DNA from 2 places in the Vibrio pomeroyi genome. Region 2 is predicted to be linked to the other one. Evidence: predicted binding sites of a transcription regulator. Region 2 holds the regulator's gene; the other holds the start of a gene.
What was found. Region 2 encodes MetJ, which represses methionine synthesis genes. Its sites were predicted from a motif close to TTAGACNTNTANANGTCTAA; they were not measured.

Region 1 (12,074 bases), 1.8 Mb from region 2:
TTCTCGACAAAAACGCGCTTCAAGTTGGCTGAATGAATGCCAGAAATATCTAAGGATTACCGTCTTGGATAATTCAATTTCTACAACGTTCCATCTTTGATAGTGATAGAATCCCCGCATCAGAATTATCGAGAATCTAGGTATTTATAAACTATGTTTATCCATCACGTTAACGGCATCGACTGGCTGGTGATTACAGCTTTTGAAGAACTAAAACCGATGTTTATCGAAGATGCTGGTCCAATTCCATCTTACTTCTCGACTACCAGTGAATTGAGCCTGATTGATCAAGCTAAGCGTAGCTATGGGTTTTTGCCGACACTCCGCGGTGTGATCACCGATACTGGCACCTATCAAAGTAAAGATCTTGAAGAAGATTTGAACCCACAGCTTGCGTGTATCGTTGAAGGGCGTGGCCGAGTGTTTATCTATCACGGCGACTACGTGGCATTCGTGGATGAAGAGCAAACCTTCATTACTCGAATGGACTGAATATTATTCGGTAGGTTTAGACATGCTAATTGGCTATAGGTTAATCAGTTATGGATAAGCTACTTTGTAGATAAAACGAAGGCCTCGCGTGTGCGAGGCCTTTTTTGTTTGTACCGAGTCAGGAGAAAAGCTCTTGAGGTGTTACTTTTCTAAATTGTGCTTAATGATTTGTTCGACCACACCATTCATCGTTCTGCAGCTAATTTCAGGCTTCAAATACAGGGAATGATATTCAACGCCTGTGCGGTCTATGTAGGCTGCTTGTAAGCCAGCAGATAATGCACCATGAGTGTCCCAATCGTGAGTAGCCACAAGACGAAGGTTTTCGACAGGCTCTTTTAACGTTTCTGCTGCAAATCTATACACATCTGAATTTGGTTTGAAACTGCCTGTTTCTTCAACGGAAATGATAGTGTCAAAGTAATCTTCTAAGCCCGAGTTCTTGATTTGAGAAGTGATAAGGTCGAGGGATGAGTTGGAAAAAGCGACGGTTTTAAAGCCGTTGTTACGCAATTCAAGTAAAGATGCTTTGATATCATTGTGCGGTGGTAGATTGGCAAAGGAAGTTAACAAGGCACCTTTAGTTTCCGCCGTTAAATCACACTTGTACCGTTGTGCAATGGCGTCGAGCGCTGCATTCGCTAGTTCAGAAAAAGTAGACTTTACGTTTGTTGCGATGCAAACGGTTGAAGAGTGCAAAAGCTTAGAGAACCAAAGCGATAGTGCATCCTCACTGCCAAATGCCGCTTTAAATTTAGGCTGTAATGACTCCAAATTTAAAACCGTTTCGTTTATATCAAACAGTATCACTTCTTTTTTCATGCGAAGAACCCAGATTTAATAGAATTTCGTACTCACATAATCCGCTCTGGTGACCCGGTTTTCAACCTCGATTTAAGTAACTTAAGCTTTGCTCTCTAACTAGAAAAGAGGGTGGAATGAGTCATCGATGAAAACGTCACTCAAATCTGGCGTTGCTTAACGAGTAACAGGCAACGCCAAATTTAAGGTGACTTTTTTGGTCTAATTTGCGGCTTCTATAGTGCCTTTGAATGTGCTGTCTAAAAAGTCATTGATCTCTTGTGAGTGGTAAATTGAGATGATCTTTTTATACGTTTCATTGTTTTTGTCTTCTTCTCGCGCCGCCACAACCATCACGGCTAAAGGTGCGTCTTTTTTCTCTAAGTAAATGCCCTGTTTCTTAGGGTCGAGTCCAGCCGACATCACATAGTTCATGGTGATTGCTGCTGCATCTACATCGTCAAGAGAGCGGGGTAGTTGAGCGGCATCCACTTCAACAAATCGAATGTTCTTCGGGTTGTTAACAATATCGTTTAAAGATGCGTTGAAACCAGCGTTGTCTTTTAATGAAATCAGCCCAGCATCTTCAAGTAGCAATAGTCCACGCCCGCCATTCGTTGGGTCGTTTGGAATCGCGATTCGTGCGTTATCGGGGATAGAGTTAAGCGAAGTGTACTTGTTCGAGTAAACGCCCATACGCATCAAAATTGAACGTCCGATAGAAACTAACTTGCTATCGTGATTGGCATTAAAGTTATCGAGAAATGGCTGATGCTGGTAACTATTCAGCTGGATACTTCCATCGTCCAGTGCTGCGTTAGGGGTGATGTAGTCTGAGAATTCGACGAGTTCAATGTTTATCCCTTGCTTTGCTGCTTCTTTGGCAACAGCTTGTACAACTTGTGCATGTGGGCCAACTGTCGCCCCAATCTTGATGACAGCTTCGTCTTTTTTTCCACATCCTGTCACGCCGAATACGAATGCTAATGCCAACAGGGATGCTGTGATTTTTTTGTAGCGGTTCATGATAACTCCATTTAATTAACCAAAAGACGTTTGGGTGTCTGGATGTCTATATTATCTGTTTATAAAGTTGGGTCAATAGGTTTGTTAGAAGCGAAGTTAGGTTGATAAAACAAAGGCCTCGCATGTACGAGGCCTTTGGGATTTTGTTGAGTAAGGTATAGGGCAGTCACTTGAAATTTAAAGAAAACGGAAGCGGTAATCTCGCCTATCAAGAAAGCTTTTGGTTAAAGAACTCGAGCGTACGTGCCCATGCTAATTCTGCTTCTTCTTCAGCATATCGACCTGTTGAATCGTTATGGAAGCCATGATTCACACCGTCATAGATGTAAGCGGTGTAGTCTGCTCCAATCTCTTTGAGTTCTGCTTCATAGTCTGGCCAAGTTGCATTCACACGTTTATCGATTCCAGCGAATTGGATCAGTAATGGTCCTTTAACGTTCTTTCTTAAATCAGGAGCGGCAGGAGTGCCGTAAAATGGAACGCCCGCATCCAGCTGCTCTGGCATTACCGCCGCCAACATATTCACGATATAGCCACCGAAGCAAAATCCTACAGCGCCTAGTTTTCCGTTACTTTTTTCATGAGACTTCAAGAAGTTTGCAGCGGCGATAAAGTCTTCTTCGATTTTCTCTCTGGATAATGACTTTTGCATTGCTCGACCTTCATCATCATTACCTGGATACCCGCCAAGTGAATAGAGTGCATCAGGTGCAAAGGCAATAAACCCAGCGGCCGCGAGTCGTCTTGCCACATCCTTTACGTATGGATTTAAGCCTCTATTTTCATGAATGACCAATACAACAGGCGCATTACCCTCTAGCTCTTTGGGTACCACCAAGTAGCCATAGCCTTCTCCGTGTCCTTTAGGCGAAGGAAATTTCTCGTAGGTTGCTTTGATGGAAGGATCGTTGAAAGAGACTTGCTCTGCCTTCGCATAATTAGGAATTAATGCAGACGTTAATGTTGTCATGGTTAAGCCAAGCACAGCCAACCCAGATAAACGAGCCATAAACTCTCTGCGATCAATCAGGCCGTGTGCATATTCGTCGTACCAATCAAATGCTTCTTGGGGGATAGATCGAGTTGGATCTGATTGAGATTCGGTACTTTTATTCATAACTTTTCCTTGTTGTGAGTTGTTTGACCAATCAACTATAGTGGAAATGTTAAAGTATTTGAACGATCGCTCAATATCTTTTTGGCTATTTGTTATATCAAAGTACAAAAATTAGATGACAGTCAGATAAAACGGTCACTTCGGAATCAATTCCCATGTCTTAGGTTTGTTTTTTATTGGGGGGAGAATCTAGTTCTAAATTGGCCTTTAAGAACTAGGCATATTTACGGTCAATAAGGCAGTATGTTTCAATACAAAGCGTTTGATTTTACTCTGGTATAATCTTTCCCATCAGGGAAGCCTTAGCGTTATTAGAATCAATTTGATGAGAGATAAAGATTAGATGTTGAAACTTTTGCGTCAGAGAAAAAAATGGAAACTTGCAGCGTTTAGTTTGTTCATGCTTATTACCGCATTTTTTATCTACAACCAGTTTGGCAACCGTATGTCCCGTGTCGATGAGGCAAACTTTTTGATCGGGCAACTGAATACTGTGTTGGATGTCGCTGAGCAATATTCTCATGACAATGGTTCTTTGCCTCCCATCACTTCCGATACCGACACGAACTTCGGCTACTTAAACATCAATCACTTAATTGAAAATCCGGGCTTATCAACATGGCGAGGACCATACTTACCTTTTGACGATACATGGATAGGTGGCGATCAGTACATCGATCATCCAGATTACATAGCAACGCAATTACTGCTTAAGGAAAAGGGGAGTCAATGGGCTCGAGGGAGCTCCGAGACAGGTTGTAAATCGTCGTCATCAACTTGTTCTCTTACGGTTTGTATCTGGTTGGTACCAACAAAAGTGGCACAAGAAATTAATCAGATGGTTGATGGCAATACGAGCCTCGAAAGTTCTAATACGACCGGAAAAATACGTTACGACAAAGCCTTTGGTGGCGCACTGGTATGTATGATTGGCGATGACTATCCAATGCCTTCTATACAGCCCAACTAAGCCGTTACTAATTATCTCACTGGCAACTTAGTCTTTGTTTTTACCTGACCAAAGGCGAAGCTGGATTCAATAGAAGCGATATTAGGGAGGCGGGTTAGTGTATCTACGGAACAATTTGGCAGAAGCTCGTGAGAATATACTGCTAACCCACGTTCAAATCTCCCTTTTAATTGATATTTTCACCCTCTTTTGAAACACAGAAAAAGCGGAGGATAGCAACATCTAACTTCCTATTTTTGTTTGTTATGATCCTATGCAAACTCTTTATTATTCAGTGAGTTAATTTATCCGTAATCTTTGGTATCTATTTGAAATACTAGGGAAACGAAAATGAAAAATGGGTTAGTCTGCACATTAGCAATGATGTTAATTGTGGGATGCAAAGAATCGAATGAGCCAAACGCTGCTGTAGTGGAACAACCGAGTGTCATATCACACATAGAGAAAACACCTGAGCTAGTCGCAGAATTAAAGGCACAACCGACAATCGATGATCAGTTTAGGCTGCTATATGAGCACTTTGAACCCATGCTTGACCGCAGTGACTCTCTTACTGGTACGGATGCAAACAATGATGGTATCCGCGATGACATTGAGGCGTTTATCGATGCGTTAGAAGTGACCCAGCCTGTTCGAAAAGCCTTAAAACAAGAGGCTCGGCAAGCACAAGAAAGTCTCTATCACGACTGGAGTGCAAAGACTGAAACCAATATAAAGAAGGCATTAGTAATCGCTAATAAATATGGGAAGGTCATTGCTTGTAAGAAGTTTGTTGGTATACCAGTAAGAGATAGAACCAATACTGGGAGAACTATTGATGCGCTCACTTACAATACTAAAGCTCGCACCATTCTCTACTTGGCTTATAATCACATGTTAGATGGCTCAGTAAGTACGTCTCTAAAAGCAGAGGCTAAGTACTGTGAATAAGCTAACTATCTCGTTTATGATAAGTGTGTTATTACCATTTAATGTAATGGCTAACTCATGCAAAGTTGAAGGCTATACCATTGGTTTTTTTAATGGGGTGGCGACTGTAGAGAAAGACGCTAGGCGTGGTATCGATGAAATAGAATCCACTCTAGATATCAAACATTACAACGGTGAGTCTGTTGAATACCAGGTTTTCTACAACGATTCTTATATTGACGGAAGTGGCCTTAACGTATTGGCTGATTTTGCTGAAACCTTTGACCAAAGAACTTACGAGTTAGAGCAGAAACAATTCGACCGGTGGGAGGCCTTTTGGGACATTGTGAGCGGTAGGCAAAACAGCTCTATCATCCAAAAAATCAGCGCCACTTTTGATTGGTTTACTGGGTTTGTTCTCGACTTCACAAACCAAACCATCAATGCAACCATCACGAAATATTTACAAGAACTAGCCTCACTTGTTGATGCCCCCGAAACCAGCCAAACTAGAATGCAGCATCACCTTTTAAATGACTCTCTTACGTGGAAAGGAAAAAGCTCATTTACATCGCTCATTCACAAGGGAACTTATGGGTAAACGAATCATACAAGCATGTTTCATCCCAATACGGTTACAGTGCCGATAATATTCACGTTGTTCACATCGCTCCCGCTTCCCCAACCCTTAGCCCGGACAGTGATTATATTTTATCGACCTCAGATCTTGTGATTAATGGGCTGAACTTTACAGGGATAGGCAGCGTTCCGCCTCCCAATACCACGATAGCACCGAGTAAATTAGACTTTGCGGGACACGGACTCATTCCTATTTACCTCACTCACCCCAAATCCATTGAGAAAATCAAAGCGTCGGTCGATAAAGCTTTCACCTCTCTTACTAAACCTGAGATGGAAGATTTTTTGTTTAAAATTGAGTTCGATTATAGTGTTAGCTATGACGCACTTCATGATAATCCTGTTTATGAAATTGTTGACGCAAGTAAAACTGACGAATTTGGGTCTTACCTAAAGAGCCCTTCTTTTTATCTCAGCCAGAAAAATGAGTCTTGGCCTAAGAAGACGGTGGATTCTTATATACAAGATGAAGATAGGTTGCCATTTAGAGTTACGGGCAATGATGTGGCTTTATTTGATACTTGTAAAAGCCCGAACGAGGCAATGAGTGACATTCCATCGATTCCCTCACATGATACTTATATGTTCGTACAATGGCGAAATTTGAAAAGCTATGAACGAGGTACATTTAAAGATATTTGGAGGTCAAGAAAGATGACCGATAGATATGGATTGGTAGATGAAACCCCAATAGCATTTCGAGATATGGATGACTACTATTTCATTTGTGCTGGGGATGGAGACGCCATTGAACTAGAAGTAACACAACACTCTTATAATGAAGAGCAACGCCAATATTTGGCCACTCAGCATTTGTCAGGACGTTATGATGTTTCGGCACGTTATGCAGTACCTTTTCAAAGTTATCATCCTACTAATCTCTGTCAAGGTCATTGATTATTTACGTGGAGTGAATCCGGCAATCTTATTAGTGCAGCTTAAGGAGGGTGAGCTGAAGCACTCTCACACTCCTTAATCCCAAATAGCTGTGCCCTGCATTTATCTCACTGGCAGCTTAGTCTTTGTTTTTACCTGACCAAAGGCGAAGCTGGATTCAATAGACGCAATATTGGGCAGGCGAGTTAGTTGTTTGCGGATAAATTGCTCGTAGCTTTTAAGCGACTCGCTGACCACATGCAATAGATAATCGTGATTGCCTGTCATTAAAAAGCACTCCAATACTTCATCAATCACTTCAATGTGTTGCTCAAAGTCGCGCATGTTCTCTTCAGTCGGCTTTTCAAGTTTCACCAACACAAACACATTCACAGGCAAGCCACACGCTTCTTGATCAACGCTGGCGTGATAGCCGCGAATAATCCCTTGTTTCTCTAATGACCGAACTCGGCGTAAACAAGGAGAGGGCGACAGCGCCACGCGATCGGCCAACTCTTGATTAGTCAGGCGAGCGTTATTTTGCAGTTCAGCCAGTATTTTCTTATCGATCTCGTCAATTGGCATATCCCATCAATATTAGAATTTATTCGGCAATATTATTGCTCAAAGTGTATGTCTTGCTTCTCAAATAGCAATTTTTAGCACCCGCGAAAAACTAAAATTAAAGGAGGTATAACCAAGGACTGAACTATGAACACGTCAACTCAACTTAGCCCGCTGCGTAAAACCACCAAACACGAACAAGCAGAAGCCCTTGCTATTGAGCAGGCAAAGCATTTTGGTATCGACCCAAATAGTGATTACGGCGTCACGCTGATTGAACTGGCGACGACCTTGTACAAAGCTAATACCAAGACTCACGACCTTTGGGCATTGACCGTTGATGGACTTTCAGAACTCGACAAGAGTGACCGAATCGCTTGGTTTAACGCCAAACGTTTTTTGTCTTTCCAGATCGCGAAGATCCTCGACAACCTGCAAAACCCAATGCGTGCGACTTACCAATCCATTGCCACCAACAATGGTAATTTTGCCTCTAAAGGTGCGTATCCTATCTTCGATAATGTTGCTGCTATATTTTCCGCTAGCCCTGTGATTACACGCACCGCGACCTATTTGTTTGCGTGTACAGAATGGATTGAAGATGCGTTCAACGGTAAAGAACCACTGCACGATATTTACTCTCGACTGCTTAATCCAACCTCAATCTCACTGGCTAACCACATGGTTGATATTGAGGCCGGTTCTAGAGCCAATGAGTACCTCGCATGGAACTTTAACTCGGGGATGGCGGCTATTGATGGGTTGTTGAGCCATTTGCTCGGGCATGAAGACATAGTCTTGGCCTCACGCAACATCTATGGCGGTTCTTATCAGTTGTTGGAAGATTGGTTTGGCAAGCCTTCGAACTTGAATGTCGCGGTAGAGTGGGTGGATGGTTACTCCGGAGATGAGTTTGCGACTTGCCTTGATGAGGTTGCTGACAAATACGCAGATCGCCTCGCCGCGGGTAAGAAAATCTACGTTTACCTTGAGTCACCGTGTAACCCACATGGATACGTGTTAGATGTCGCCAGTATCAGTAAAGCTGGTCACTCTCGTGGTTGGGATGTGATTGTCGACTCAACAGTGGGTACGCCATTGCTTCATCCTGTGCTCAAACGTGATGATGTGATGGAAAGGCCAGATTATGTGATTCACTCCTACACCAAAGAATTAGCGGGTTCAGGCACTACAACGGCTGGCGTAGTCATTGGTCGTAACGAGACGATGTTTGTACCAAAAGGAGAGGATGTGACTTTCACCAAACCCAATGGTGATGAGGCGACGATTCCATGGAACGAAACCTTGTTTTGGAATGTGTATTACATTAAAGGCGCGTTCTTAGATGCAGACAAAGCGTTCGAAGTGCTCAATGGTATGAAAACCTATGAGATGCGTGTGGTGCAAAAAACCATTAATACACTGACTCTCGCAAAGATCTTTGATGCTCATCCAGATATCAATGTGTCGTGTCCAGCTTTGCCAGACAGCAATAACTATGAACACTGCCAGAACAACATGTACTTGGGGCTACCAGCCGCGTTGTTTACCATCGATATGGAAGGAAACGGTAATCGTGCGCCAATCAATCGAGATGGGTTTAAACAGTTCTTCGACATGCTTGAGCCCGCAATCGGGATGCAAGTGAGCTTAGGGCAAACCAATACGGTAGCGCTGTGCCCAGCATTGACCACGCATTCAGAACTCAGCGATGAGGCACTCAATGAAGCGGGCATCAAACCGACCACAATGCGTATCTCGATTGGGTTGGAAGATCCTCGCATGTTCATTGCTCATATTGTCGAGGCCGCTAAATTGTCGATTGACCGTAAACACAGCGACTTTTCATCGAGCTTCCCGAGTAACGAGCGTATCGACGAAATCTATATGCAAACCTATATGGATGTACACCAGAGGTTTGTTCAGAGCTTGCCGAAGTTCGGTCAACTTACTCAGTAAGTTAGGTCAAGAAGCCTAGCCAGTGAAGTAGGGTAGTTGTAACTGTTAAGGAATAGCTATATCGCTAGATAGAAAAAAAGGCCTCGCGTGCGCGAGGCCTTTTGAGTGTCAGATAATGACTATAGAGTAATCCCGAATAGATAGTTTACGATTAACTTTCTTTCTCAAAAAACACCCGAACAAAACCAAAATCAGGATCCGACTCCTTACGAGAAATCGTCCAGCCATTTTTAAGGTAAAAGTTCATTGCTTGAGTATTGGCCTCAAAGGTTTCAAGTGTTGGTTTGAGGTGGTTACTGAGGATTTTGGCCTTAGCAAACGACAGTAACATCGCACCAATTCCTTTACGCTGCTGTGCTGGCGATACCATCATAATGTGGATTAGGTCATCAATAACGACGACGTAACCAATGGCAGATTCGCTGTCATCGACGGCTACAAAGGTATTGCCAATATGCTTGTCAATTTCATCGTCACTAGCACCACTTGATAGGTAGCCATTGACCATTTCCTCACCCATAAAGCTTGTGTAGCACGAGCTAATGGCACGCTTGGATAGCTCTTTCAGAGAGTGAGCATCACTCAAATTTGCTTGTCTAATTTTCATTTTTTATAACCCGCTAGTCACCATAAGGCTAATCTACCCTTTGTGGTTCTGGAAAAATTGAACAAATGCGGCATGATCAATTACTGAAGTCACCAAACAGGTCAATAGAAAGATGCTTCTCGATTAAGTAACGCTTGGGTGTCACGCCAATCGCTTTCTTTAATTGTCGTATGAGGTGGGGCTGGTCACTGAAACCGAAGCGGTAGGCAAGGTCGCTCCAATCAATCTTTTCATTTTGCTCTTGGTAGATAGCCCATATAAGACGATCCATCTTCACCATTTGCTCATACTGTTTGAGCGACAAACCAGTGACTAATGCAAATTGTCGTTCTAATGTGCGCCTAGACATTGGCAACAAATCGAGGCTTTTGCCTTCGTTGATGTACAAGCGAGCCTCATGAACACTTTTCCATATTCGCTGCTCATCAATGGGTGGAAGAGATAGCAACTGTGACTCTATGATATGGGCTGCTGCGTCCGGGCAATTGATATCCATTTCATCTTGCCATTGAAAACAAGAAGGGAGAGGTTGAATGAGCTTCTGATTAGCGCTCTCCGCTCGCATCAAACCTAAGCCAAAAGCACCATCAGGAAAAAACTTCACACCTAAAAGCTGACGCGGATGCAGATCATCAACATAAAGTTCTTCAGTGTATGCAGAGAGCCAGTGTCCACCTTGAACCTCTAATTCGAATCCGTTCTTTCGGTAAACATGTTTGTCTTCCGGCGGAGACAGGATGGCATTAGCAGAAGGATTAGGAAGCAGCAGAGCAGACTGTTGGCTCGGCTCAGTGACTTGCAATGCCCAAATATACTCAACATATGGCGCGAGAAGGTCTGATGTGGGCTTGATTTTCCAGGTATTCATTCGTTGATTATTTCGGCTGGTGGCCTGTCTTTTTCGCAAGCTCTTGCATAGCCTCGGCAAAGGTTGTTGTGCCGCCTTTCGCTTTAACTTGAACGACTTTATAGCCGAGGTTTTCCAGTGCTTGGCGCTCCGCTAAAACCGCTTTATCGTCTGGTTGACTGCTTTGTACAGGCTGATGAATGTAACACCCTTCGAGTTGACCATCTTCGACCAGTTGGTGGTGTTTCAGTGCATTGATATCAAAATTCATAGTCAGTCTTTTCGTTTAAATGGAGTCTCTGTGGCAAAGGCCGTGAGTCTTTATAATTGATTGTTTGTACCATACGGCATTTTAACCACAAGAAGCTAGTGTGAATACAGTAATTAGATACCAAGAAGTCAATCTCAATACTTTTGCTTAACCGAACGTGAACGCGTGTCATCAAATGGCAATTAACGCTTTTTACTGGTGGGTAATATGGCGTCAGATTTCAGAGCACCACTACTAACTAAGAGAGTATTTTATGTTCAAGAAAACACTGATTGCCGCTTCTTTAGCTATGACAGCTGCTTACTCAATCGCTGCCCCAGCGCCCGTTAAAGAAACGGCACCAGTCGCTGCAGTAGCGCCTCAAGTTGTTGTCTTTAAGAACGTTAATGTTTTCAACGGAACTGAAAATAAACTGTATAAGAACCACTCGGTTGTCGTCACAGATAACAAGATCACCGCTATCACCAAAGGCGAGGCTGATATTCCAGCAGATGCTCAAGTGATTGATGGTGAAGGTCGTACACTGATGCCAGCCTTAATTGATGCGCACATGCACTTAACCATTCCAAAAGGTTTGCTAGGTACTGATGATATGCGCTGGACAGAGATAGCTATCCACGGCCAAGAGTTCGCAGAAATGTATCTAGATATGGGCTTCGGTACGATTCGTGATGTAGGTGGTGCTGATGGTTCATGGACTGATATGGAACGTGACGGTCGCTTAAAAGAAGTACCGCGTATTTACGCATCGGGCGCCCCAATTGCACCTATCGGTTCGCATGCCGATGTTGGTTTACAGTCTCGTCGTCTTACTGATTCACCACAGAACTTGGAAATCCTCAATATCATGAGTAACGCGAATGGTGTTGAAGAGATTAAAGAGCAAGCTCGATACAACTATCGTCAGGGGGCACAGTTCACTAAGGTGTTCCAATCGGGTGGTGTGTCTTCGAAGTTTGACCCATGGCAGTACAACTCTTATCTAGACGATGAGAT
Region 2 (12,074 bases):
TTTCTCAGGGTTCATCAATGCACGTGATACAGTGGCTGTTGAGACGCCTGCTAGCTGGGCAACATCCTTCATTGTCGCCATAAATTAAACCCTCTTTTAAGTTCCTTTGTTGCCTAAGTATCTAAGGCGTGAATAATAAATGTAATCGAATAGATATTGTGAAAGTGTTGCTAACACTTTTTTTATTGCAATATTTTATTCGTTTAATCCGTGTAAAGTTACGGCTAGATTAACAAAAATCACATGACTAGTGTGAAGTTGCTCACGAGAAGTATGAAATATTTGTGAACAAACTTATCATTAGTTTTAACCCGCGTGGGTTTAGCTTAAATCTTGCGGCTCGATATCGAGTGACCAGCGGACTTTTTTCGCCGCGGGTAACATATTGATTGCCGGTTTCGCGCTCATTAATAGCTTCTGCATCAATGAACGAGTTTGGGTTTGCAAGATCAGCTGCCAGCGAGATTTACCAGCTCGTTTGGCTAACGGTGCAGGAGTTGGCCCCAACACCATGCAGTATTGGTCGAACAGTGGATGTGATTCCAATGTATGACGAACCTGACGTAAGAACTCTTCCACCAAGCGCGTGTCATTTGCTTCTGCTCTGAAGAGTGTCATGAACGTATAAGGAGGCAACATCGCTTGTTTACGTTCTGCTAAAGCCGTCTGAGCAAAGTGGTTGTAGTCTTTGTGTAGCAGAGCTTGTAGCAACCCATGTTCAGGGTGGTGTGTTTGTAAAATCACCTCACCGGGTTTGCTTGCACGACCTGCACGACCTGCGACCTGAATAAACAACTGAGCAAGACGTTCAGACGCTCGGAAATCACTGCTATACAAAGAGCCATCGACATCCAGTAACGCCACAAGTGTCACGTCAGGGAAGTGGTGACCCTTAGCCAGCATCTGTGTACCAATCAGGATTTGGTATTCACCTTTACGAATCGATTCTAATGCGCTTTCTAAGCTGCCTTTACGGCGGGTGCTGTCGCGGTCAATACGTATGGTTTTGTATTCAGGAAATAGTTGACCAAGCTGCGCTTCAAGCTGTTCAGTACCCACACCTACCGTCACCAAATTAGCAGAACCACAGCCTTGGCAGTTGTGCACAATATGCTGCTGTGAGCCACAGTGGTGGCAACGCATTTCATTACTGTATTGGTGATAGGTGTAGTAGGCATCACAGCGTTTACATTCAGCAGTCCAACCACAGTCGTGACACATCAATGCCGGAGAGAACCCACGACGGTTGAGGAACAACATCACTTGGTTGCCTGCTTTGAGATGTCGTTGCATCTCGGCAATTAATGATGCCGATAAACCACTTTCCAGATATTCGCCTTTCACATCCAACACTTTATTGGTGGTCGGCAGTGCGACACCCGCACGTGAAGTAAGGGTGAGATAACTGTATTTGCCTATCTGAGCATTATGCAGCGTTTCAAAAGCGGGTGTTGCTGAGCCTAACACAACCGGAATCTGTGCTTTGTGCGCACGCATGATCGCGACATCACGAGCGTGGTAGCGCAGGCTGTCTTGCTGTTTATAAGAGGCATCGTGCTCTTCATCAACAATGATGATGCCCAAGTCTGCAAACGGTGTGAACAGAGCGGAACGGGTACCAATCACAATGCCCGCTATCTTATCGCGTGCTGATAACCACGCATTCAGGCGCTCAGAATCGTTTAAACCAGAGTGAATAACCTCAACAGGCACATTAAAGCGTCGCTTAAAGCGATTAATGGTTTGTGGAGTGAGGCCGATTTCAGGTACCAAGACCAATGCCTGTTTACCCTTATCGAGTATCGGCTTGATCATATTCAGGTAGACCTCTGTCTTACCTGAGCCTGTCACACCTTCTAGTAAGAAGCAGCCGAAATCAGTCTGGCTATTGACGGTCGCGATTGCGATGGCTTGTTCTGCATTAAGCTTGGGTTTGTCTTGGTCGTTCTCAAGATCTTCAGGCCAAGGTTGGCGTTTCGGCTTTTTCTCTACCGATTCAATCCAGCCTTTTTCTTCCAACGTCTTAAGTACTGCACTGCCCACTTCTTCATCAATGAACTCTTGATGAGGAACAGGACCGTGCTCAAGCATGTGCATCACTTTGGCTTGTTTGACAGCGCGACCAAAGCCTTGCATCAGCTGATCTCTGCCTGACGGCGTCAATTGCCACTCGACCAGTGTCGCGAAGTCTGCCGCTTTGCCTTTGCGTAACGCACTCGGTAGGGCATTGGCAAAGGTTTCACCAAGCGGGTATTGATAGAACTGACTGCACCACGTTAACAGTGAGTAGACAGATTCCGGCCAAACCGGTTGGTTATCCAATAGCGCTTTAATTGGCTTGAGCTTGTCTAGCTCGAATTCGGATTCGTTAACCAGAGCCGTAACTATTCCAGTTAAGGTTTGTCGTCCAAAAGGCACAGAGACTCGTCCACCAATAATCGGAAATAGGTGGTTTGGAATCTTGTAATCGAACTGCTTGTCGAGTGGAACAGGCAGTGCCACACGGGCAATCATTGGACGCATAAAGGGACGGCTTTATCTGAGTTGACGAGAGCGAACAGTCTAAAGGATAAGGCGGTTAAATTCGAGGAGCAGTTTGAATGAGAGAGGGCAAGCTAACGCACGAAGGCAGCTATCATCCCCAAATTTCAATTAACACTTCTGCTGAAAAAGGAAATAAAGACACAATTGGTGAAAAATGTATCAAATCAGTTGATCCTGCCTTATAGATTCATTACTATACTGCGCCTTAAAGGTATGGCTTCGTCACTCTTTTGTGCGAATGCGGTGTCTTTATTTCTTTTTTAAACTACGTGTGGTGTGCGGCTTAGAATCGTATAGCGACACGGCCTACTTGAGGTTATCCCATGAAAGCTGGAATCCACCCAGAATACAAAGCAGTTACTGCTACTTGTTCTTGCGGCAACACATTTGAGTTCAACTCAACGCTAGCAAAAGAATCAATCCACCTAGACGTATGTGACAAATGTCACCCGTTCTACACTGGTAAGCAACGTATCGTAGATACTGGCGGCCGTGTTGATCGCTTCAACAAGCGTTTCGGTGCTCTTTCTAGCAAGAAGTAATTCTCGCTATTTAGACATAAAAAGGACACTTCGGTGTCCTTTTTTGTTGCCTGCAATTTGTAAAATCACTGACTTCCATCCAAGTATCCATCTCACTTAACGATAAGTTGCCTCTTTATTCTATTGCAGGGCAATTCCTTGCTTATCATTCACCACTAAAATTCCGCACGAAAGTTCAACAAGCGATAGTAATTTCAACTGCTCACTGGTCTTATTAGTAGTGAAATCTCGTTTTTTAATGAGACAGAGGCTTCAACCACCTAGGAACTTTGAAGTACATCCATTAACATGAACAAGATCCCCCAAATAATAATATCCTAGGAACCTACACCTATGTCTGAAGACAGCAGCCAAGCTCAATCCTCTCAAGAATTATCGCCTCAAGAACAATTCCGTCAGCAAGCTCTTGATTATCATGAGTTCCCGATTCCAGGCAAAATTGCCGTAGAACTGACGAAGCCTGCAAACTCTGCAGAAGACCTAGCACTTGCATACAGCCCAGGCGTGGCTGAGCCTGTTCGCGAGATCGCACAGAACGTTGATAACGTCTATAAGTACACAGGTAAAGGCAACATGGTTGCTGTTATCTCTAACGGTACAGCGATTCTTGGCCTAGGTAACCTTGGTCCTATTGCTTCTAAACCAGTAATGGAAGGCAAAGCGCTACTGTTTAAGCGTTTTGCTGGTTTAGATTCTATCGATATTGAAGTAAAACACCGCACAATCGATGAGTTCGTTGATACAGTTGCGAACATTGCAGATACATTCGGCGGTATTAACCTAGAAGACATCAAAGCACCAGACTGTTTTGAGATTGAACGTCGTCTGATTGAGCGTTGTGATGTACCAGTATTCCACGATGACCAACACGGTACAGCGATTGTAACAGCAGCAGGTATGCTGAACGCGATCGAGCTTCAAGGTAAGAAGCTAGAAGAGTGTAAGATCGTTTGTCTAGGTGCTGGCGCAGCAGCGGTTGCATGTATGGAACTACTGATTAAGTGTGGCGCTCAGCGTGAGAAGATCTACATGCTGGACCGTAAAGGTGTGATCCACACTCGTCGTGACGACCTAAACGAATACAAAGAGCTGTTCGCAAACAACACTGATAAGCGCACGCTTGAAGATGTTATCGAAGGCGCTGATCTATTCTTGGGTGTATCGGGTCCTAACCTGCTTCCAGCTGAAGCACTAACGCTGATGGCTGATAAGCCAGTTGTGTTTGCATGTTCAAACCCAGATCCAGAGATCAAGCCAGAGCTTGCTCACGAAGTTCGTTCTGACCTTATCATGGGTACAGGCCGTAGTGATTACCCTAACCAAGTAAACAACGTACTTTGTTTCCCATTCATTTTCCGTGGTGCACTAGATGTGCGTGCAAGCGAAATTAATGACGAAATGAAGTTGGCGGCGGTTAAAGCGATTCGTGAACTGGCGAAAGAAGAAGTTCCGGCTGAAGTACTGGCAGCGGCGGGTGAAACTGCACTGGAATTTGGTAAAGGCTACATCATTCCTAAGCCAATGGATCCACGTCTACTTCCTCGCGTAGCGAAAGCAGTAGCAGAAGCGGCTGTTGAGTCTGGCGTAGCTCGTATCGAGATGCCTGCTAACTATATGGCTTAATAGCTTTTTATAGCTGCTGCTCTATTGAGCGCAAAAGAATAATAAAACCGACTCATCTGAAGTCGGTTTTTTTATGTCTATCATTCACAGCGCAGTCATAAAAACAATGCACGATGTGATCAATAGGGTTCAGCTAGAGCGAATCAATAATGAAGGCAGTGACTGAGTTGTTTTTATTCTTCGTCAAACGCTTCGAACTCGATACCCATCTCTGTCATCAGTTTTTTCACTTCAGCAGGAATATCGTCTGGGCGGTCTTTACGAAGGTCTTCATCCGTTGGTAGTGGTTGGCCTGTGTACGCATGTAGAAAGGCTTCGCACAGTAGCTCACTGTTTGTTGCATGGCGTAGGTTGTTAATCTGGCGGCGAGTGCGCTCGTCAGTTAGAACCTTTAACACTTTTAGAGGGATAGAAACTGTAATTTTCTTTACTTGTTCGCTTTTCTTTCCATGCTCAGCATATGGGCTTATGTATTCACCATTCCAGTCGGCCATTGCGTACCTTCATCACTTTAGTTGTTAGAATAAATTAATAGTGGTGATTTTAGCGGGATTTACCGCCATAAGCAAAGACATATAGACGTCTAGAAGTGTTGACGTCTCACGTTTATGAAAGTAAAGTGAATAACATATATCTAACACAGCCGCAAAATGCCGACAAGCTGCTGTGATTCTCAGACGCAAAACTTGTAAGGAAGCACCTATGAGCAGCCGGAAGCCAGCAACAATCGCAGTACGTACTGGTATCGAGTCAGACACGCAACACCATGCCGTTGTCCCACCAATTTATCTTTCGACTAACTATGGGTTTCCCGCTTTTGGTGAAGTGCCAAAGTACGATTACACCCGTTCTGGTAACCCCAACCGCGGTTTATTAGAAACGGCACTGTTTGAGCTTGAATCGGGCAAAGGCGCGGTGGTCACTAACTGTGGCACCTCGGCGCTAAACTTATGGGTTTCTGCTTTCTTAGGCGGCGATGATCTTATTATCGCACCACACGACTGCTACGGCGGTACTTACCGTCTGTTTAACACTCGCTCACTCAAAGGTGACTTCAAAGTTCTGTTCGTTGATCAATCGGATCAAACGGCACTGGATGCGGCGATCGCGCTTAAGCCAAAGTTGATCTTAATTGAAACACCATCGAATCCTTTGGTTCGTGTGGTTGATATTGCAGAAACTTGTCGTAAAGCGAAAGAGGTTGGTGCTCTGGTTGCTGTCGACAACACGTTTTTGACACCGGTGTTCCAAAAGCCTTTAGAACTGGGTGCGGATTTTGTTATCCACTCAACCACAAAGTACATCAACGGACACTCGGACGTTATTGGTGGCGTTGTTGTCACCAAAACGGAAGAGCACGCTGAAGAGCTAGCGTGGTGGGGTAACTGTATTGGTGCGACCGGCACACCATTTGATAGCTACATGACTCTACGTGGTATTCGTACGCTAGGTGCGCGTATGCGAGTTCACGAAGAGAGTTCACGTGAAATTCTGGCGTCTCTGCAGCAACAAGATCTCGTCGGCACGATTTACCACCCAAGCCTTCCTGAACATCCGGGTCATGATATCGCGAAGAAGCAGCAGTCTGGCTTTGGCTCAATGCTGAGCTTCGAGTTTGCAGGCTCATTCGAGGCGCTTAAGTACTTTGTTGATAAGTTAGAGCTGTTCTCTTTAGCGGAATCTCTGGGTGGTGTGGAAAGCTTAATCTGCCACCCTGCGTCAATGACTCACCGTGCGATGGGCGAAGAAGCACTGGCAGAGGCGGGCGTTTCTCAACAGTTACTGCGTCTTTCTGTTGGTCTTGAAGATGCAGAAGACTTGATTGATGACCTCAAGCAAGCGTTTGAAAAGACACAAGGCTTTATCGCTGAAGGGGAGGGTTAATAATGGCAACCTTTCGCCAGCTACACAAATTTGGTGGCAGCAGCTTAGCGAATCCTGAGTGTTACCAGCGCGTGGTCAACATTCTTAGAGAATACTCATCAGCCACTGACTTGGTCGTGGTATCGGCAGCGGGTAAAACAACCAACCGCTTGATTGAGTTTGTTGAAGCGCTCGACAAAGATGGTCGTATTGCCCATGAATGTTTGCAAGCACTTCGTCAGTTCCAACTTGAGCTGATTGAAGCACTGCTTGAAGGTGAGTCTGCGGCTCAGCTAACGGCCACCATTCAACAAGAATTTACCGCTTTGGGTGAGCTAACGGCTCCTCTAAGCGAAGCGCAAAAAGCACAAGTGCTAGGACACGGTGAAGTTTGGTCTTCACGTCTATTAGCTGCTTTGTTGTGTCAACATGATTTACAAGCGGTTGCTCAAGATGCACGTGCCTTTTTGCGTGCAGAAGTGGGCGCTCAACCTGAAGTTGACCGCGCACGCTCTTACCCTCTGATTAAAGAAGCTTTGGCGCAGCATGCACATTGCCGCGTGGTGATTACTGGCTTTATGGCTCAAAACACTGAGGGTGAAACGGTTCTACTCGGCCGTAACGGCTCGGATTACTCTGCAACTGTGATTGGAGCATTGGCTGAGGTTGAACGCGTAACGATTTGGAGTGACGTAGCTGGTGTATACAGCGCAGACCCTCGTTTGGTCTCGGATGCGTGTTTATTGCCTCTGCTTCGTCTTGATGAAGCGAGTGAATTAGCTCGTTTAGCGGCTCCAGTGCTTCACAGTCGAACGCTACAGCCTGTGGCTCAAAGTGCTATGGACTTAAGTTTACGCTGCAGCTATCAGCCTGAGGCGGGCTCTACACAGATAGAGCGTGTATTGGCATCGGGTCGTGGCGCAAAAATTATCACATCTTTGGATGAAGTGCTTATCGTGCAGCTGACCTTTGGTCATGGGCATGACTTTGACCGTCTAGAGAGTGAAGTGCTTGAAGGGCTTAAGCGTGCTCAACTCGAGCCGCTTGCTTATGAGCTTGAACCGGATCAGCACTGTTTGCGCCTTGCTTACACAGAAGAGATCGCTGGTGGCGCTTTAGAATATCTACAAGATCACGCGATTGAAGCTGAGATTAAGCTTAAAGAGGGTTTCTCTTTGATTGCTGCCGTGGGTGCTGGCGTGACTAAGAACCCGAACCACTGTTACGGTTTCTACCAACAACTTAAGAGCTCGCCGGTTGAATTCATCTCAGAAGCTAACTCTGGCTTGAGCTTAGTGGCAGTGATTCGCAAGAGTGAAACATCAAGCCTAGTGAAAGGTATTCACTCTCAACTATTCCAAGCGCAGAAGCGTGTTGCGATTGCTTTATGTGGCAAGGGCAATATTGGTTCAAGCTGGTTAAGCCTGTTTGCTGAGCAAAAAGCGGAACTTGAAAAGCGTCGTGGAATGAACTTTGAATTAGTAGCCGTGGTTGATAGCCAAACCTATTGGTTCGATGACCAAGGCATAGATGCGACTTCGGTAGGTAAGCGCTTTGACGACGAAGCGATTGCCAACAATGGTAACGACTGGTTAGAGCGTTTAGGCTCTATTCAAGGTTATGACGAAGCAGTGGTTCTCGATGTGACTGCGAGCCCTGTACTTGCGGCAAAATATCTGCAAATCGCGCAACAAGGCATTCACCTGATTTCGGCGAACAAGGTGGCAGGCTCTGCATCAAGCGAGTACTACCATCAGGTACAAGATGCCTTCGCGAAGATCAGCCGTCATTGGTTGTACAACGCGACTGTCGGTGCCGGCTTACCGATTAACCACACGGTACGTGACTTACGTGAAAGTGGCGATGACATTATTGCGTTGTCTGGCATTTTCTCGGGCACGCTGTCTTGGTTGTTCCAACAGTTTGATGGCACCGTGCCGTTCAGCGAGTTGGTTGACTTAGCATGGCAACAAGGCCTGACTGAACCTGACCCTCGTGCTGACCTAGATGGTTCAGACGTGATGCGTAAGCTGGTGATTCTGGCGCGTGAATCGGGTTTAGACATCGAGCCTGAAAACGTAAAAGTGGAATCATTGGTACCTGAAGAGTTGCAAGATCTGTCGGTAGATGACTTCTTTGATAAGGCTTCTGTGTTAAGCGAAGAGTTGGCTGAGCGTTTAGAGAAAGCGCACTCTCAACAGAAGGTACTGCGTTACGTAGCGCGTTTAGAGAAGAATGGTAAGGCAACCGTAGGCGTTGAAGCCCTATCTAAAGAACACGCCCTAGCAAACTTGCTGCCTTGCGATAACATCTTTGCGATTGAGAGCAAATGGTACAAAGATAATCCATTGGTTATTCGTGGCCCGGGTGCCGGTCGAGAAGTAACGGCAGGTGCAATTCAATCAGACCTAAACAGAATGTCTAGTCTGTTCTGATACTCAGATCAATTGTTTTAGTACGTAAATAGCATACTATTCACTAAGATAAATAAGGCTGAAAGCACGATGTGTTTTTCAGCCTTTTTTCTACATTATTTCTGCTTTGCGAGCCATCTAACTACTTGAGTTTTACTCACGATCTACTTGAGAAAAATTCATAATGGATCTGTTGACATTAAATCGTATTCAATACATTCTACAGACATATAGACGTCTAAACGTCGTTTAAGGATTTGAGATTTTAGTGGTCGCTTTTGCCACAGGGAGAGTAAGATGGGATACACACACGCTAGTCATATCGACGCTTTAAATCAGAATATCGCTGAGCTTTCTGACAACATCAATGTGTCATTTGAGTTTTTTCCACCAAGCAGTGAGAAGATGGAAGAGACCCTGTGGAATTCTGTTCACCGTCTTAAAACACTTCAGCCAAAATTTGTATCAGTAACCTACGGTGCAAACTCGGGTGAACGTGATCGTACCCACTCAATCATTAAAGAAATCAAAAACCAAACAGGTCTAGTCGCAGCGCCACACCTAACGTGTATTGATGCTAGCCGCGAAGAGCTGATTCAAATCGCCGACGATTACTGGGCTAATGGTATCGAGAGCATTGTTGCTCTACGTGGTGATATTCCAGCAGGCGGCGGCGCGCCAGAGATGTACGCATCTGACCTAGTTGAGCTGCTTAAATCTCGTCACGACTTTGATATCTCAGTGGCGGCATTTCCAGAAGTTCACCCTGAAGCAAAAAGCGCTCAATCGGATCTTATTAACCTAAAACGTAAAGTAGATGCCGGTGCTAACCGTGCCATCACTCAGTTCTTCTTTGATGTAGAGAGCTACCTACGCTTTCGTGACCGTTGTGTGGCGGCTGGCGTTGATGTTGAGATTGTACCGGGTATCCTGCCAGTTTCTAACTTCAAGCAAGCATCTCGCTTTGCTGCGATGAACAACGTAAAAGTGCCGGGTTGGATGGCAAAGCAGTTTGAAGGTTTGGATGATGATCCAACGACTCGTCAGCTTGTTGGTGCTAGCCAAGCGATTGACATGGTTCGTACACTGAGCCGCGAAGGTGTGAAAGACTTCCACTTCTACACGCTAAACCGTGCAGAAATGACTTACGCACTTTGCCACACATTAGGTGTTCGTCCGCAAGTCGCTGCGCTTTAAGCAAAGTCTAGAAGTAAAGCCTAAGCGCTTGTGAAAAGCCTCTGGCTGTAAAATTTCAAATCCTATAGATACAAAAAAGGCTTGGACTCTAAGAGTTCAAGCCTTTTGCTTTTCTAGCTTCTAGCTTCTAGCTTCTAGCTTCTAGCTTAACTTAAGCAAGAGCGCCAAGTTCAAGCAGTACTTCTTCAGCCCATACAATCCATGCTTCACGGATAAGTAGGTTACGACGAAGAGTAAGACGCTCAAGGCGTGCTTGCTTGTCTAGTGTTGATGGCGTTGCGTAGTAAGCCGCTTCGATTTCACGGTAGTGAGAAACCAGTTTGCGAGACTCTTCTACTAGCTCAGCAAGTTGTACACGGTAAGCGTCAGAAGGTTGTACAGCACAAGCCATTAGCTTAGCTGAGAACTCGTCACGAACGGTTGGGTGTGCAGTTGGTTGTTCAAACCATTCACCTAGCGCGCCACGGCCAGCATCAGTGATAGAGTAAACTTTACGATCAGGTTTGCCTTCTTGAGGCTCAAGCACGCAAGTTACCTGGTCGTTCTGAGCCATTTTATTTAGCTCGCGGTAAACTTGTTGGTGGCTAGCTTTCCAGAAGTAACCAATGCTTGCGGAGAATTCTTTTGTGATATCGTAACCAGTAGCATCGCGTGTACTTAAAACGGTTAGAATTACGTGTGGTAATGACATGTCTGAAATCCAAATGGTAAACAGTAAACAAATACTTAAACAACAAGTGTGCTTCTAATGGCACGTTATATTGGTTATGTCTAAGTAGCACCAACTCATCGGTTGGTTATGTCACCTTACAAAGCCGTTTATCACCTAGGTTGACCAGTTTATTGGTCAAGATGCTGCAGATTATTTTTTTGGAGTGTTTCCGCAGCGGAGCAGTAGTATATCTAAATAATAAGCATAAAGTAGAATACATGGACAAAATAACCCAAAAAACTGACAAAAAACTCAGTATTGCTTATTTTGTGAAATAAAAAGGTCGCACTAGGCGACCTTTTGTCTATTGTATAGTAGGAATCACTAATTAACCAGTGTTTCGCATGCCTGCTGCAATGCCTGCAATCGTCACCATTAGCGCTTCTTCAAGCTCTGCTGGTGGTGTTTCACACTTACGAGTACGGTAAAGCAGCTCAGCTTGAAGCATGTTTAGTGGCTCAACGTAGATGTTACGTAGGCGGATTGACTCAAGTCCCCAAGGGTCGCTCTGCATTAGGTTCTCGTTGTTCTCAACATTTAGCACGGCTTTGATGTCTTTTTGCAGTTGTTCGCGCAGCAATTCACCTAACGGCAATAGCTCTTCATCAACAAGACGTTGGTCGTAGTACTTAGCGATTTCCATGTTGCACTTCGAGTACACCATTTCCAACATACCCAGACGGGTAGAGAAGAACGGCCACTCACGACACATCTCTTCAAGAAGGGCTTGATGGCCTTGGTCTACTGAGTATTGAATCGCTTCACCAGCGCCTAGCCATGCCGGAAGTACCAAACGGTTTTGGCTCCAAGAGAAGATCCATGGAATCGCACGTAGGCTTTCTACGCCGCCGTTCGGGTTACGTTTAGCAGGGCGAGAACCAAGAGGCAGTTTGCCTAGCTCCAGTTCAGGTGTCGCTTGACGGAAGTAAGGTACGAATTTTTCTTCGCCACGAACCACGTTACGGTAAGCCTCACAAGAGACTTGAGACAGCACTTCCATTAGGTCGCGCCACTCTTGTTTTGGCTCCGGTGGCGGCAGAAGGTTTGCTTCTAGAATCGCACTTGCGTAAAGGTTGAAGCTGTTTACAGCAACGTCTGGTAAGCCAAGCTTAAAGCGGATCATTTCGCCTTGCTCAGTTACACGTAAACCGCCTTTCAAGCTCTTAGGTGGCTGAGAAA

Region 1: a site for MetJ is predicted at 2,350-2,369, ahead of OCV12_RS06570 (MetQ/NlpA family ABC transporter substrate-binding protein). Genes of this name have one in related genera too.

Annotation. Positions count from the first base shown of each region.
Region 1 covers NZ_AP025506.1:1,477,805-1,489,878, forward strand. Annotated here, with positions in the region: gene OCV12_RS06560 (cytosolic protein) at 154-492, shown strand; gene OCV12_RS06565 (haloacid dehalogenase type II) at 634-1,314, opposite strand; gene OCV12_RS06570 (MetQ/NlpA family ABC transporter substrate-binding protein) at 1,516-2,319, opposite strand; gene OCV12_RS06575 (dienelactone hydrolase family protein) at 2,528-3,436, opposite strand; gene OCV12_RS06580 (type II secretion system protein) at 3,780-4,406, shown strand; partial or broken gene OCV12_RS06585 (Lrp/AsnC family transcriptional regulator) at 4,418-4,504, opposite strand; gene OCV12_RS06590 (chromosome partitioning protein ParA) at 4,737-5,336, shown strand; partial or broken gene OCV12_RS06595 (hypothetical protein) at 5,353-6,851, shown strand; gene OCV12_RS06600 (Lrp/AsnC family transcriptional regulator) at 6,954-7,409, opposite strand; gene OCV12_RS06605 (PLP-dependent transferase) at 7,542-9,353, shown strand; gene OCV12_RS06610 (GNAT family N-acetyltransferase) at 9,505-9,960, opposite strand; gene OCV12_RS06615 (helix-turn-helix domain-containing protein) at 10,037-10,828, opposite strand; gene OCV12_RS06620 (hypothetical protein) at 10,836-11,078, opposite strand; gene OCV12_RS06625 (amidohydrolase family protein) at 11,332-12,074, shown strand, end outside.
Region 2 covers NZ_AP025506.1:3,350,167-3,362,240, reverse strand. Annotated here, with positions in the region: gene cytR (DNA-binding transcriptional regulator CytR) at 1-81, opposite strand, end outside; gene priA (primosomal protein N') at 322-2,523, opposite strand; gene rpmE (50S ribosomal protein L31) at 2,868-3,086, shown strand; gene OCV12_RS14905 (malic enzyme-like NAD(P)-binding protein) at 3,420-4,709, shown strand; gene metJ (met regulon transcriptional regulator MetJ) at 4,883-5,203, opposite strand; gene OCV12_RS14895 (O-succinylhomoserine (thiol)-lyase) at 5,412-6,593, shown strand; gene OCV12_RS14890 (bifunctional aspartate kinase/homoserine dehydrogenase II) at 6,596-9,007, shown strand; gene metF (methylenetetrahydrofolate reductase) at 9,284-10,183, shown strand; gene OCV12_RS14880 (PadR family transcriptional regulator) at 10,335-10,874, opposite strand; gene ppc (phosphoenolpyruvate carboxylase) at 11,224-12,074, opposite strand, start outside.